DNA from 3 places in the Paenibacillus spongiae genome. Region 2 is predicted to be linked to each of the others. Evidence: riboswitches for the same ligand, from Rfam matches in the RefSeq annotation. Region 2 holds a riboswitch; each other region holds the start of a gene.
The links. A riboswitch is a leader RNA that binds a small molecule or an ion and turns the genes downstream of it on or off. The one in region 2 is predicted to bind cyclic di-AMP.

Region 1: linked by a shared signal. The riboswitch ahead of L1F29_RS04695 (C40 family peptidase) and the one ahead of L1F29_RS07720 (3D domain-containing protein) in region 2 are both predicted to bind cyclic di-AMP.
Region 3: linked by a shared signal. The riboswitch ahead of L1F29_RS01190 (C40 family peptidase) and the one ahead of L1F29_RS07720 (3D domain-containing protein) in region 2 are both predicted to bind cyclic di-AMP.

The regions. Positions count from the first base shown of each region.
Region 1 is NZ_CP091430.1:1,078,747-1,083,010, forward strand. Features, by position in the region: gene ligD (non-homologous end-joining DNA ligase) at 1-596, opposite strand, end outside; gene L1F29_RS04690 (ATP-dependent DNA ligase) at 675-1,613, opposite strand; cyclic di-AMP (ydaO/yuaA leader) riboswitch at 1,842-1,976, shown strand; gene L1F29_RS04695 (C40 family peptidase) at 1,978-2,451, shown strand; gene L1F29_RS04700 (BlaI/MecI/CopY family transcriptional regulator) at 2,731-3,153, shown strand; gene L1F29_RS04705 (M56 family metallopeptidase) at 3,132-3,998, shown strand; gene L1F29_RS04710 (cytochrome c biogenesis CcdA family protein) at 4,156-4,264, shown strand, end outside.
Region 2 is NZ_CP091430.1:1,683,702-1,687,965, reverse strand. Features, by position in the region: gene L1F29_RS07730 (alpha/beta fold hydrolase) at 1-628, opposite strand, end outside; gene L1F29_RS07725 (polysaccharide deacetylase family protein) at 818-1,777, shown strand; gene L1F29_RS07720 (3D domain-containing protein) at 1,901-2,557, opposite strand; cyclic di-AMP (ydaO/yuaA leader) riboswitch at 2,645-2,909, opposite strand; gene L1F29_RS07715 (mannose-1-phosphate guanylyltransferase) at 3,070-4,107, shown strand; gene L1F29_RS07710 (TetR/AcrR family transcriptional regulator) at 4,233-4,264, opposite strand, start outside.
Region 3 is NZ_CP091430.1:255,425-259,688, reverse strand. Features, by position in the region: gene L1F29_RS01205 (M1 family metallopeptidase) at 1-363, shown strand, start outside; gene L1F29_RS01200 (hypothetical protein) at 465-1,280, shown strand; gene L1F29_RS01195 (hypothetical protein) at 1,428-1,553, shown strand; cyclic di-AMP (ydaO/yuaA leader) riboswitch at 1,782-1,935, shown strand; gene L1F29_RS01190 (C40 family peptidase) at 1,940-2,440, shown strand; gene L1F29_RS01185 (hypothetical protein) at 2,578-3,003, opposite strand; gene L1F29_RS01180 (DEAD/DEAH box helicase) at 3,240-4,264, shown strand, end outside.

The DNA of each region.
Region 1 (4,264 bases), 600 kb from region 2:
TCCGACAAGTATTTGCCCACGAACTCGCCGATCCGCCGCAGCTCATCGAAGGTCAGGTCGGGAATGAGCGGCACGATCACTTGGACGCCGGTGGCTCCCGACGTCTTGGGAACGGATTGAATGCCCAGCGAGTGCAGCAGATCGCCCACCAGCGACGCCGCTTCCATAATACGAGGTTCTTCCTCGAGGGAAGGATCCAGATCCAGCACCCATTCGGTTGGATGGGCGGGATCGCTTATCCGGTCGAACGAAGCATGAAACTCCAACGAGGCGAGATTGCCCAGCCATAATAGCGTCGGCAGTGAATCCGGCTTTACATAGGAAATATTGTCATGCTCCGAAACGTGAACAAAATCCGGTGCGGGCTGCGGACAGTTCTTCTGATAGAACGATTTGCCGTGCACGCCGTCCGGAAACCGGATCGTAGTCAAATAACGGTCCTGGCAGTGCTTCATCAGCCAAGGGGAAAGCGCGGTCAGCTGCTGCAGGAAGATGGCTTTCGTAATGCCCATTTCGGGCCAGAGAAGCTTGTTCGGGTTGCTGATGACCAGTTCCTGTCCTTCAACGACGATGGTGCCCTTCACGCTCCGGCTCATGGCAGATCCTCCTTCGGCAGCCGCATTACCTTCTCCCGATTCTGGCTGGCCGGCAATGACGGGGAAGGGGGAAGTGAATTAACTAAACGTGCATTCTTGTGGGGGAACATCCAAGAAAGCTTGAATCGTCGGCTGTCGCAGCGTTTTATTGGAAGTCCATTCCATATAGTTTATTTTGACCGTCAGCCGCGGTTCTATCCATATAGCGTCTTTGTAACGTTCCGGCTTGTTTGCGAAAGGCATGGAACGAACCGTCATTGTCGTTATCAGCTGCGTCAATGTCCGCCAGTCATTCATCGTTAATTTTCCTGAACCGGCATGCCCGATGTACCAGAAGCGTCCTGCGTCATCATACAGGCCCAATAGCAACGCATTAACAATGCCATCCCGTAAGGTTACGCCGCCGACAACCGCGATTAGATCCTGAACATTTTTTTTCTTCATCCAGCGCTTGTCTTTGCCGTCGATGGAATAGGTGCTGTTCAGATCCTTGATCACAATGCCTTCAAGCCTATGCTGCTCTGCAACCCGGTATAGACCGGCAATGTCGCTATAGCTTGGAACGACCTGCACCTGCACATTCGGACGAATAATGCTGCTCAGCAGCGTTTGGCGGTCCCGAAGCTTCTTGTCCTTAACCCATACGCCGTTAAGATAAATCAAATCAAAGATCATGTATGTAATGGGAACAGTACCTTTCTGCTCTTGAATCCGCTGCGCGCTTCTTAAGCTGTCCCGTTTCATGACCTCATGAAAGGAAGGGCTGCCATTCTCGAAAGCGATCACTTCACCGTCAAGAATGAAAGAGTCTGCGCTGCAATAGGACTCGGCCTGCAGCAATTCGGGATACTGCAATGTTCGTTCATTCAGCCTTCGGTTAAATAGCTTCGTACGTTCGCCGTCAAAATAACTTAATATTCGGACGCCATCCCATTTAATTTGGGCCGTCCATTGATCTCCCTTGGGAAATTCACTTGCAGCAACAGGTTCAAAAGGAATGATAGGTTCCAGCTTCATCATTGCATTCTCCTAATGAAGGACTTCTTACAAGTGTAGACAAGGAAAGCTGTTAAAATACCGGACAAGCTGACGAAAAGCCGGCTTCAACATGCTGCGCATTCATGAAACTAAACTATTCGGTTCGGGCCTGCAGAAGACCAATATGGAGAAAATGATAAGATTCTAATTTTTGAGAGGAAGGAAAATGATGAGAAAAAAAGAATAATACTACACGATGTAATATAAAAAGGAGCTTTGCCGAATTTTCTGTGTGAAAAGCGGGGGAACCACTTTGGTGAATTAATTCCAGCTATCCAAGGAATTATAGGGAACCTTCAACCGAGCCATCAGCTAACCTCGTAGGCATCGAAGGGAGAACAAGTTGAAGAAGACGATTATAGCGATAGTAGGGGCGCTGGCCGTATTCACATCGGGCGCCGGCAGTGTATATGCAGATCAGCCGAAGCTGACCGCATCCGTCAATGAAGTCGTAGGTACGCCATACAAATGGGGAGGTACGACGACGGACGGCTTCGATTGCTCGGGCTTCATCCTGCACATTTTCAAACAGTTCGATGTGAAGCTTCCGAGAACGTCGAAGACCCAGGCGAATACCGGAGAAAAGGTGGAGAAGGACGATCTCCGTCCCGGCGATCTCGTTTTCTTCAATACGGATGGCAAAGGAATCTCGCATGCGGGCATCTACGTCGGAGACGGGAATTTTGCCCATTCTTCCAGCAGCAAAGGGGTGCGCATAAGCGGGCTGTCGGATTCCTATTATAAGAAAAGATATGTCACGGCCCGCCGTGTCGTATCGGAACAAGTCTATAAAAGCATGATGAATAGTATCCATTAAACTGCAGGTCGGGATAGGTTTGGATCCGCAACAAAGACGGACGCTGGTGCAGCAGCGTCCGGAATAAGAAACGCGGCTGGACAGGTTGAGGGCTGTCCAGCCGCGTTTCATGCATGTTAAAGGCTCAGGCGGGCAACTTCGTGCTCAGCCCCATCCTGTCTCATGGAATTTCACATGTATATTGACGTAAGATACGGACAACAACTACAATTCGTTGTATACATGCGAGCGAAGATACTCAATCTGTGACATATCGAAGCAGGAATAGGGGGGCTGAAAGTGAAGGTTCAGCGGATGAAACTAAGTGAAGAAGGCTTGAACCGTTTCTTCGGGTCGCTTGAAGCCCAAATTATGGAGATCGTATGGGGCCGCGGAGAGGTCACGATCAAGGAAGTCCAGGCATCGCTTGATGAAGAGCTTTCCTTCAATACGGTAATGACGGTATTGAATCGCCTTTCCGATAAAGGACATTTGAAGAAAACGATAACCGGCAAAGGAAGAAATAGATTGAGCTCCTTCCAGCCGGTCCAGAGCAAGGAAGAGTTTATTCAAGAGCAGACACGTGCCGTTACGGAGGGGCTTGTTCACGAGTACGGACCGATCGTTCTGAATCATCTATTCAACGCTGTCGAGCAGGCGGACCCCAAACTGATGGATTTATTGGAGGCCCGACTAGAAGAGTGGAAGCGTGGCAAATCATGAGATTCCAGAAGCATCGCCTCGTATTTGTGAGCATGATGGCCATCAGCGCGTTTGTCTGGCTTCAGATGGCGATCTATCTTCTCCATGAGGTGTTTGGACTCCGGCCCAAATGGAATCTATTGCAATACTGCGTCGCCGCGGTAAGCGAACAGACGGTGCTGAATCAAATCGTGCTAATCGGATTGAATGGCATCATGGCCTACAGCATAGGAATGATCATATGGTTCATCGGTCAGCAGGCTGTCATGGAGAGAAGATGGCTGGCAAGGATGAAGATGAATCGCCATAACCGCTTGTCCAAGCAGTTGAACCGGAAGTACCGCTCGCTCGGCTATGAAATCACGGTAATCCGCCATGATTCCATGCTGGCGCTGACCTTTGGGTTTATCCGGCCGAGAATCCTAGTATCGACCGCGCTGCTCTCCAATTTTACGGAACGTGAAATGGATGCCATTGTACTCCACGAGGTCAGTCATTGCCGCAATTACGATCCTCTCCGGTTGTTATTGGTGAAGATGATGAAGGACAGCTTGCCGTTCATTCCGGTCTTACATCGCATGTCGCATTATATCGAGGTATGGGTAGAGCTGGAGGCGGACCGTTACGCGATTGAACAGATGAAATCGCCGATCGATCTGGCGAACGTGCTGCTGCGGTACTCTCGATTTAGCCAAAGAAGCCTCGTCGGCGTCGGGTTCGCCGATGAAGCGATCAATTACCGCCTGCAGCAGCTGATCGAGCCCAAAAGTAAAATCCGCGTCCCGATCTTGAATATCATTCCGTTATCGATATCCTCGCTCATGATCTTTATCATTAGCAATATTTTTGTAAGCGGCTGCGCATAGCCGCTTTCTTCGCGGTCATTACACTACTTAGTGTAGTTAAATGGCAGGCTGATCTCTCATGCTGAAGGCGGAGCTTCCTGATTACAAAACGGACGGTTTCGGAGGGACTATCGTATCCCAGCCTGTTCCTGCTACTATGAAATAAAGGAGATATCTCATGAATGCTGCTGATCTAACGCTGTGGATCGTATTCGGCGCCGGATTTCTTTCGTTCATTTCGCCTTGCTGTCTGCCGCTCTATCCTTCGTTCCTGTCTTATATTACAG
Region 2 (4,264 bases):
GGAACGGATATAACGCAGCTGCCTTGCGGATGCGGGGCTCCAGAGACGCGCACGCGATTGTAAGCGCTCCCCCTTGTGAGCCGCCTGTCGCGTAAACGCGGTTCTCATCCACCTCCTGCATGTTCATCGCGATCGCAGCCAGCTGCGCCGTATCGAGAAAGATATGACGGAATAGAAGGTTATCCGGTTCCTCGTCGTCCAAGCCGCGGATAATATGCCCGTTATGCGTATTGCCTTTCACTCCGCCGCTATCCTCGGAACGGCCTCCCTGACCGCGGCAATCCATTGCAAACACAGAGAATCCAAGAGATATGTACGCCAGCCGCTCGCTCCAATCCCCCGCGCTGCCCGTATAGCCGTGAAATTGGACGACCGCCGGATGCCGCTCCCGGGTTCCGCGAGGACGCGCATACTTGACATGAATGCGGGCACCGCGCACACCGGTGAAGTAAAGATCGAAGCATTCCGCTGCAGGTGTCTGAAATGCGCTGGGCACAAGCTCGATCTGCGGATCTGTGCCCCGCATCTCGGCAAGAGCGCGCTCCCAGTAGTCATCGAAATCGGCAGGTCGCGGATTGGTTCCCGTATACGCTTGCAATTGCGCAAGCGGCATATCGATAATAGGCATGCTCATGCTCCTTCCGATAAATCGATTCATCCCCCATGTTAAGGCCATTTTCCTCCCATGTAAAGATGTTAAATTCCCAAAAGCTGTGCAGCCTCAAGATGGGCGAAAGATGCATGATTGGAAGTGGTGCGTGGGACAATGAGTAGACGTTTGTACATAGAAATCGCGCAAGCAGGGGGATAGCCGGCCATGTTAGCAGCAAGCCGTATAAGAAAATGGACGCTAGTCCTGTCGATCGTCACACTTGTGCTCGATACCGATACCTTCCGGCCCACGATTTCGGCCATGAAGGAAAAGCCCGCGGCAGCTTGTCTGCCCTCTGTCACGGACGAATTGGACCAACGCGCCGAAGATAGCAAGCCGAATACATCTCCGGGAGCCATCAGCAAGCAGGCGGGGACATACGCAGAGCAGAAGAGCGCGGCGGAGACAGATCGGCGCCGCAGCCGAAAAGGGCATAAACGCAGCAAGCAGGCGCAGCATGCCGTATCCTGGGCACAGCTGCAGAAAATGTACCCGAGCGCCTTCTATTTGGGCGGACCGCGCAAAGTCAGGAAGGTCGCGCTTACCTTCGACGATGTACCGGATGTGAAATACACCCCGCAGGTTCTCGATGTGCTGGCCAAATATAAAGTGCGGGCCACTTTCTTCGTGGTCGGCTCAAGAGCCCGCGCCCATCCTTCTGTCGTCCGGCGGATGCGGAGAGAAGGCCATTTGATCGGAAACCATTCCTACAATCATCCGGTTTTCACCCAGATATCGATGCAGAAATTCCAGCAGCAGGTCTTGCGTACCGATGCCGTCCTACGACCGCTTGCCGGCTACAGCCCGAAGCTCATCCGGCCGCCCTATGGCGAAATATTGCCGAAGCAGATTGAATGGGCGAAGCGGAACGGATTCGTTATCGTAAACTGGAATGTCGACTCGGAGGATTGGAAGAGCCTGGACAGCAGCAGCATTATTATTAACATTAAACGAACGCTGAAGCCCGGATCGATCATCCTGCAGCATGCCGGCGGCGGAGGCGGACAAGATTTATCGGGTACGATTAACGCCCTCCCCCGCCTCATCCGTCTGCTTCGCAGCAAAGGGTATCAAATCGTCACCCTGCCCGAGCTCCTGAACCGTCCTGTCGCCCGATCATCATAACCCCTGCATCAACGGAAAAACCGTGATATACAGCAAACGGCGTTCACCTTGAATCAAGGATGAACGCCGTTTTTATGTGTGAGTGAAGCCCGTATTTCATGTATGAAGGATGAGTATGAACGGCTATTCCAAAACAAAGACATCGACATATTGGAAGCCGAACGTTCTCGCCTGCTGCTGCGAATGCGGAACATAGATGTCGATCCGGTTTCCTTTGATTGCCCCGCCCATGTCGGTAGCTGTCATAATCATGCCGCCTACCGGCAGGCCGTCATAATCGTAACCTGTCACATAAACCTTGCTGCCTAGCGGAATCCGCTTGGGATCTACTGCAATCGTACCGAGCTTAAGCGGATTTCCGAAGTAGTCCACTGCTCCCCAGCCGCCGTTCTCCGAAGCTGCGGATGTGTATGCGCTCGCTTTTACCTGGAAGGCATCCGTGTAATTGAATATCCGTCCGCCAAGGTTGAGCTGCTCGCTGTCGGATGACGCCTTCATCGTGCTGGCGGGCGCTGCCGCAGGTGCTGCAGCCGCTGCTTTCATGGTGCTGCCGCTTGGAACGATAATGTTCAAGCCTTCATAAATGTTCTGCGCATTTACCTTCGGATTCGCCTTCATGAGCGAATCGACCGTAACGCCATAACGTTTGGACAGCTTCCAGAACGTGTCGCCGTCCGCCGCCTTGTGATTCGTAGCCGCATTGGCGGCGCCTGCATGGGCAAATAGGGTCAAGCCAAGCACAGCCGCTGCCGTGCCTTTCTTCCAATTCCAATTCTTCAAAGCGTGTCGTCCTCCTTCGGTTTACGGATCCGCGCCGTCATTCACGACGCTCGTCTCCGTCATCGCGAACGGATGTAAGTCTATTATCCGTTCAAGCATGTGGCCTACGAGGTTAGTTGTCGGATTCGGGTCGAGGAGTCAACCCTTCGCGTCCGCGTATATGCCGCATTCGCGATTCACCCCTAGCATTCCTGCTGCCAATAAGCGTCGATAGAACGCAAAAGAACGGCAGCATTCATACAAGTTTTCGGCTGATAAGCATGGAGAATTTCCACAATTAACGGCCGTCAGGAAACCGTATACCGCTGTTTCCAAAAGTCCCCCGTACGATAAGTTTCGGCTCGCGTAAGAGAATACCATATATCTCCCGCGCAATCCTACCGGTAAATTCGTCCAATCGCTGCAGATGCAAGTACATAAGCCGTTCCGAAGCATGATCAGCTCCGAATACATTGACTGTATATTTAAGGGCTTCTACTGTTTTTTTAGCTATGCCGGAGGTGTTTCATAGCGTGAATATCGTCATCATGGCCGGCGGTAGAGGGACTCGGTTCTGGCCGCGGAGCACCGCATCCATGCCGAAGCAATTTCTGCCTTTCCATTCGGACCGGACCTTAATTCAAGAAACAGCCGCCCGCTTCCTCAAGCTGGTGCCAGGAAGCCGCTTGTACGCAGCCGTACCCGACCGTTACCTGCCTCTGCTCGCCCGGCAGCTCCCCGACATGCCGCCGAATCAATACATTATCGAACCCGAACAAAAGGATACTGCAGCATGTATGGCTCTTGCCGCATTAAGATTTCTGGATCAGGGCGACGATTCGCCCCTTGTCTTTGTCCCCTCGGATCAATATGTTTCCGATGAACGGGCATTCCTGGCGGCTATCGAACAGGCCGCAGCCGCAGCCTGCCTAGATGATGCGATTGTAACACTCGGCATCGAACCGGATCGGCCCGAAACCGGCTTCGGTTACTTACGAACGCTCGATAAGTCCAGCGATATGGCAAAGAATATGCCTCAAGGCGTACTCCGCGTCGTTCAATTTCTTGAGAAGCCGGATGCCGGCCGTGCCGCGGAATTGATTCGCGAGTCTGGAATATATTGGAATAGCGGCATATTCGTATGGCGCCCCTCCACCATTGCCAGCAGCCTGCAGCGTTATCAGCCCCAGTTGTGGAACATACTGAGATCGCATCCGCACGATGCGGCAGCTGCATATGCGCAGATGCCCGCGCTTTCCATCGACTACGCGGTTATGGAGCAGGCCCAATCTATTTACTGCATCCCGGTTCGCTGCGGATGGGACGATATCGGCTCATGGGCTGCGCTCGAACGCCACCTAACCCCGGATTCAAGCGGGAACATCCGGCATGGCGAGGAGCCCATTGTGCTTCCGAACGCTACCGGCAATACCGTATTTGCAGACCGGCAGGCGCTGATCGTCGGCGTCCATGATTTGATCATCGTCTCTACGCCGCATGGTTTGTTGGTCTGTCCGAAGGCGGAGGAAGCCAAGCTCAAGACATGGCTGACGCATATCCGGGGCGAGTAACATCTTCTGAAGACACGAGGGATCTATCGCCCGTTAGCAGCAGGCATTGGGCTGGCTGTACGTTTCATGAACAACGTAAGGCCGTGAAGCGTGAAGGGCTTCAACGGCCGTTATTGTTCAACTGCTCAATTGTGGATTTGTGCGATCATTCCCTCTA
Region 3 (4,264 bases), 1.4 Mb from region 2:
GACTACGCCGTAGAATCGGTCCATGTGCGTCCGGTTGAGGAAGGCGGGACGAAACTGTACGAATCGATCGTGCTAATCAAAAAACGCGGAGGAACCAACGGTCCGGTGCCGATCGTATTCCAGTTCGCGGACGGGACGACCATGCCCAAGACATGGGATGGCCATGAAACCCATGTCCAGTTCAAAATGGTGCATGCCTCCCCGCTCATCTGGGCTGCAATCGATCCGAAGAACGCCAACGTGCTGGACAATAAGCGCAACAATAATTTCATGAAGGCGGACCTTCCGGAGAAGACCCGGACGCGCTGGAACATCGCCGTCTCCAAATTTGTCGAGGGTCTGTTTACGTCGCTGGCATGGTAATCGTCCCTATGAAAACAGAGACCGGCGCGGGGCCGCCTAGCCGCCCCGCCCGTCTGCCGCTGTCGATCACGAAATAACCAGGAATGAAAGGAGGCGCTCGCGTGAGAAGCTATTTGAAGCAAGGCTGGCACCGAACATTAAAGCATTTTTACATTATTATTCTGCTGTTCCTCTATGAGCTGCTGTGGGGCTTTTTCTTATATCGAACGATCGAGTCGATCATTGTCCCGCTGCTTAGACGCTACCCCGATACGCTTGGCGTGGATAACGCCGTTCAGATGTTCTTGACGGAAGCCCAGTTCCAGCTGCTCAAAACCGACATGGTGCGCCCTTATTTGTGGCTGTTCGGCAGTCTGCTTGCGGGACGGATCATCCTGACGCCCCTCATAAACGCCGGTCTGCTGTATTCGCTCCACCATACGACGGATGAAGGCGGCACCAAATTTCTGCAAGGGATTCGGGCGGCGTGGAAGCCGGTGGCCCTGCTCTATTTTATGGAGACGATCCTAACGTTAGCACCTGCCGTATGGCTGCTCCCGCGGGCGCTCGATGTCCTTCTCTCGAGCCATTCGATTATCGAGCTCCTGCAGCGGACCGGCCCTTGGGCAGGAGGCTGGATCGCATGGGCGCTCTTGCTCCATCTGCTCTTTCTCGCGATGCAATTCGGAGCGGTATCGGGCGGCGGTGCCATGAAGGCGCTATGGAGCGCGCTTCGGCACATCTTCCCATTCGTGGGGATCTCCATCGTCATGTGGGCAATCGCGCTGCTGGCCGGCTTGACGGTAACCTCCGCCTCCATGCTGTGGGCAGGCCTGTTCGCGCTCATCTTGAATCAAAGCTACCATCTGGTGCGTACGATCATCAAAGTGTGGACGGTCGCCTCGCAATATGAGGTATGGCATTCGAAGCAGATATAATTCAATCGAAGCAAAGCAAATACCGTAAAGTTTCATCTGATTGAACATATGAAAACAAGAGGCTCAGCGGAAAGATTCCGCTCAGCCTCTTGTTGTTGCTCCTTCATGATGACGATCCGCTACGCAGGCGTAATAAAGAGGTACAGTATGTTCATAGCATCGTACACAGGCAATCAAAATCCGCTGTACGATTACGGCGGCATACCGTATAACGGCAAGCATCCGCAAAGAACACCGGCGCAGATGCCAGCGACAAGGCGCGGCCTTGCATAACGGCAGTCCAATGGAGGCGAGCCGGCTTCTCTCCTCTTCGATTGGCTTCTAGCAGAAACGCATATATCTCGAAAAATGATTTGTAAATGATCGCCTTTTCACTCTTCTATCGAAATTCGAATCCTTTACGGGCAAATTGCAAAAAAGTTGCACTCTTAGAATTCTAATTTGTGAACAAATTGTGAACTTAGAAGGGAAAAGATGAAAATAATCGAATAAATAGCGAGAATGAAATTTTTGCCGAATTCCCGCAAGGGAAACGGGGGAACCACTCTGGGTGAATTGATCCCGGCAGCCGGACGGACCGGATGCCTGAGGCGATCATAGGGAGACCTTCAACCGAACCCCACAGCTAACCTCGTAGGCATTGGAAGGGGTTTCTATCTTTGAAGAAGGTTTCCGCTCTGCTGGTTGGTCTGGCTTTATTGTTGACATTCCAAGCTGGAAGCGTTTTCGCAGATTCCAGAATGGATGAAGTCATCAAGGACGTAATCGGCACACCGTACAACTACGGTGGTACAACTACCAAGGGATTCGATTGCTCCGGATTTACGATGTACGTGTTCAAGAAACTCGGCGTATCGATTCCGCATGCATCCTCCTCCCAATCCAAGCTTGGCAAGAAAGTCGCGAAGAACGACCTGATCGCCGGCGACCTCGTATTCTTCAATACGAGCGGTAAAGGTATCTCTCATGTCGGCATCTATGTTGGAGACGGCAAGTTCGCGCATTCTTCCTCCAGCAAAGGCGTAACCATTAGCGGTCTCAGCGATTCCTATTACGTGAAACGGTATGTCACGGCCCGCCGCGTAATGAGCACCGCAACGTATACGAAATATGCCGACGAACCGTCTGACGAAGCAGTCGACGGCGTGGACGTGGATTAAGACGTAAATCGGCATCCTTCACGATGTCGAATTACACAATATAAGCCGCAGTGGTTGTCGATGATGACGAGCATTGCGGCTTTGTTGTTCTTCTTGGGACGATAGGCCCTGTAGTAACGCCGGCCGCCGACCGGAGATTACTCGCCGCGTACCCGGTATCTCACCCACCAGAACGTGCGGCCGACCTGTACGTCCAGCTGCGCAGCGACCGGAGCGAACATTTCGTGCAGCTCCATTGCCGACTCGCATCCCTCGCTCCGCCGGTCCGCGAGTACAGCCGTCGCGCCCGCGCCAAGCCGCTCGTGCCAGGCAGCCAGAAAGACCGGCCGTTCCTCGACCGGCATCTCCCCAAGACAGAAGCAGGCCAGCCCCGCTTCATACTTGCCGTCGACTCGGTTGAGCTCGGTTATGCGCACAGCCTTCGAGGCAGGCGTCAATAGACGGGGGGTGCGCGCCCCTGCCACCCGCAGAACGCTGCGTCCAGCCAGCGTCAGGCTCACCGCATCCTCTACCTGAACCCACTCGTTCCACCGTTCTTCCAAGCTATTCCGCCATCTTCCCATCCGATAACCTCCCGCTGCGCAGCAGCCATGATGTTACCTCTATACATATGACCGTCCGCTCGCAAACTGACCAAAAAAAGGTATAATGAATCCGTGAATGCCTGATCCCGCTTACCTTCTATTGGGTCCTGTTTAATGAGCCTGTTTGCATCAGCGAACGGTCGCACCTAAATATAGAAAACGACATGTAGAACTTTGCTTGCGAAACCATTAAGCCGCGAAGGAGCCGATGTCCCTTGTCCCAGCAATCACCTGCCCTTTCCGTATTCCACCCTACTCTCGCCGGCTGGTTCTCCCGGACGTTCGGGGAACCGACAGATGTCCAGCTGCAGGCGTGGGCTTCCATTCTCTCCGGCCGGCACACGCTCATCGCGGCTCCAACCGGTTCCGGGAAGACGCTTGCGGCACTTATGCCCTGCCTGGACAAGCTTGCTAAGGCCAAAGCCTCCACCCGTTCCGGATGGAAGCCGGGTGTTCGCATTCTGTATGTCACGCCGCTGAAAGCATTAAACAATGATATCCAGCATCATCTGACCCGCTTCATGGAGGCGATCGAGCATTACGCCGCCAGCCAAGCGGAGTCGGGCGGTCCCGCATGGCCGGGCATCCGCACGGCCGTTCGAACAGGGGATACCCCTTCAAGCGAAAGGGCCAAGATGCTCCGCCGGCCGCCTGATGTCCTGGTGACGACGCCGGAATCGCTTTATTTGATGCTGACCTCGGAGAAGGGGCGCGCGATGCTACAGACCGTATGGTCGGTCATCGTCGATGAAATCCACGGAATTGCAGGAGATAAGCGCGGCGCTCATCTGTCCCTTACGCTGGAGCGGCTTTCGGCATGGTGTCCCGAGCCAATTCAACGCATCGGCGTCTCCGCGACGCAGAAGCCGCTCGAGCGGGTGGCCCGCTTCCTGGGCGGCTGGGATTCATCCGCGCCCATGACCGCGGACACGCCGCATCCGCTTGGCTATTCCCCTCGGCCGGTCACGATTGTCGAGAGCGCCATGGTAAAGTCGATCCAGGTGAGGGTAACGATGCCCGATTTCAGTCTGACGGCCAAATCGGGCGAAGGCGTGTGGCTGCCGATCGTCGATCGGCTGCTGCAGCTGATGACCGGGGCGCGGTCCGTGCTGCTGTTCGTCAACAGCCGCAGGCTGTGCGAGCGGCTTGTGCTGCGGCTGAATGAGCAGACCGGCTTCGAATTCGCTCGCGCTCATCACGGCAGCTTGGCGCGCGAGCGTCGGCTTGAAGTGGAAGGGAT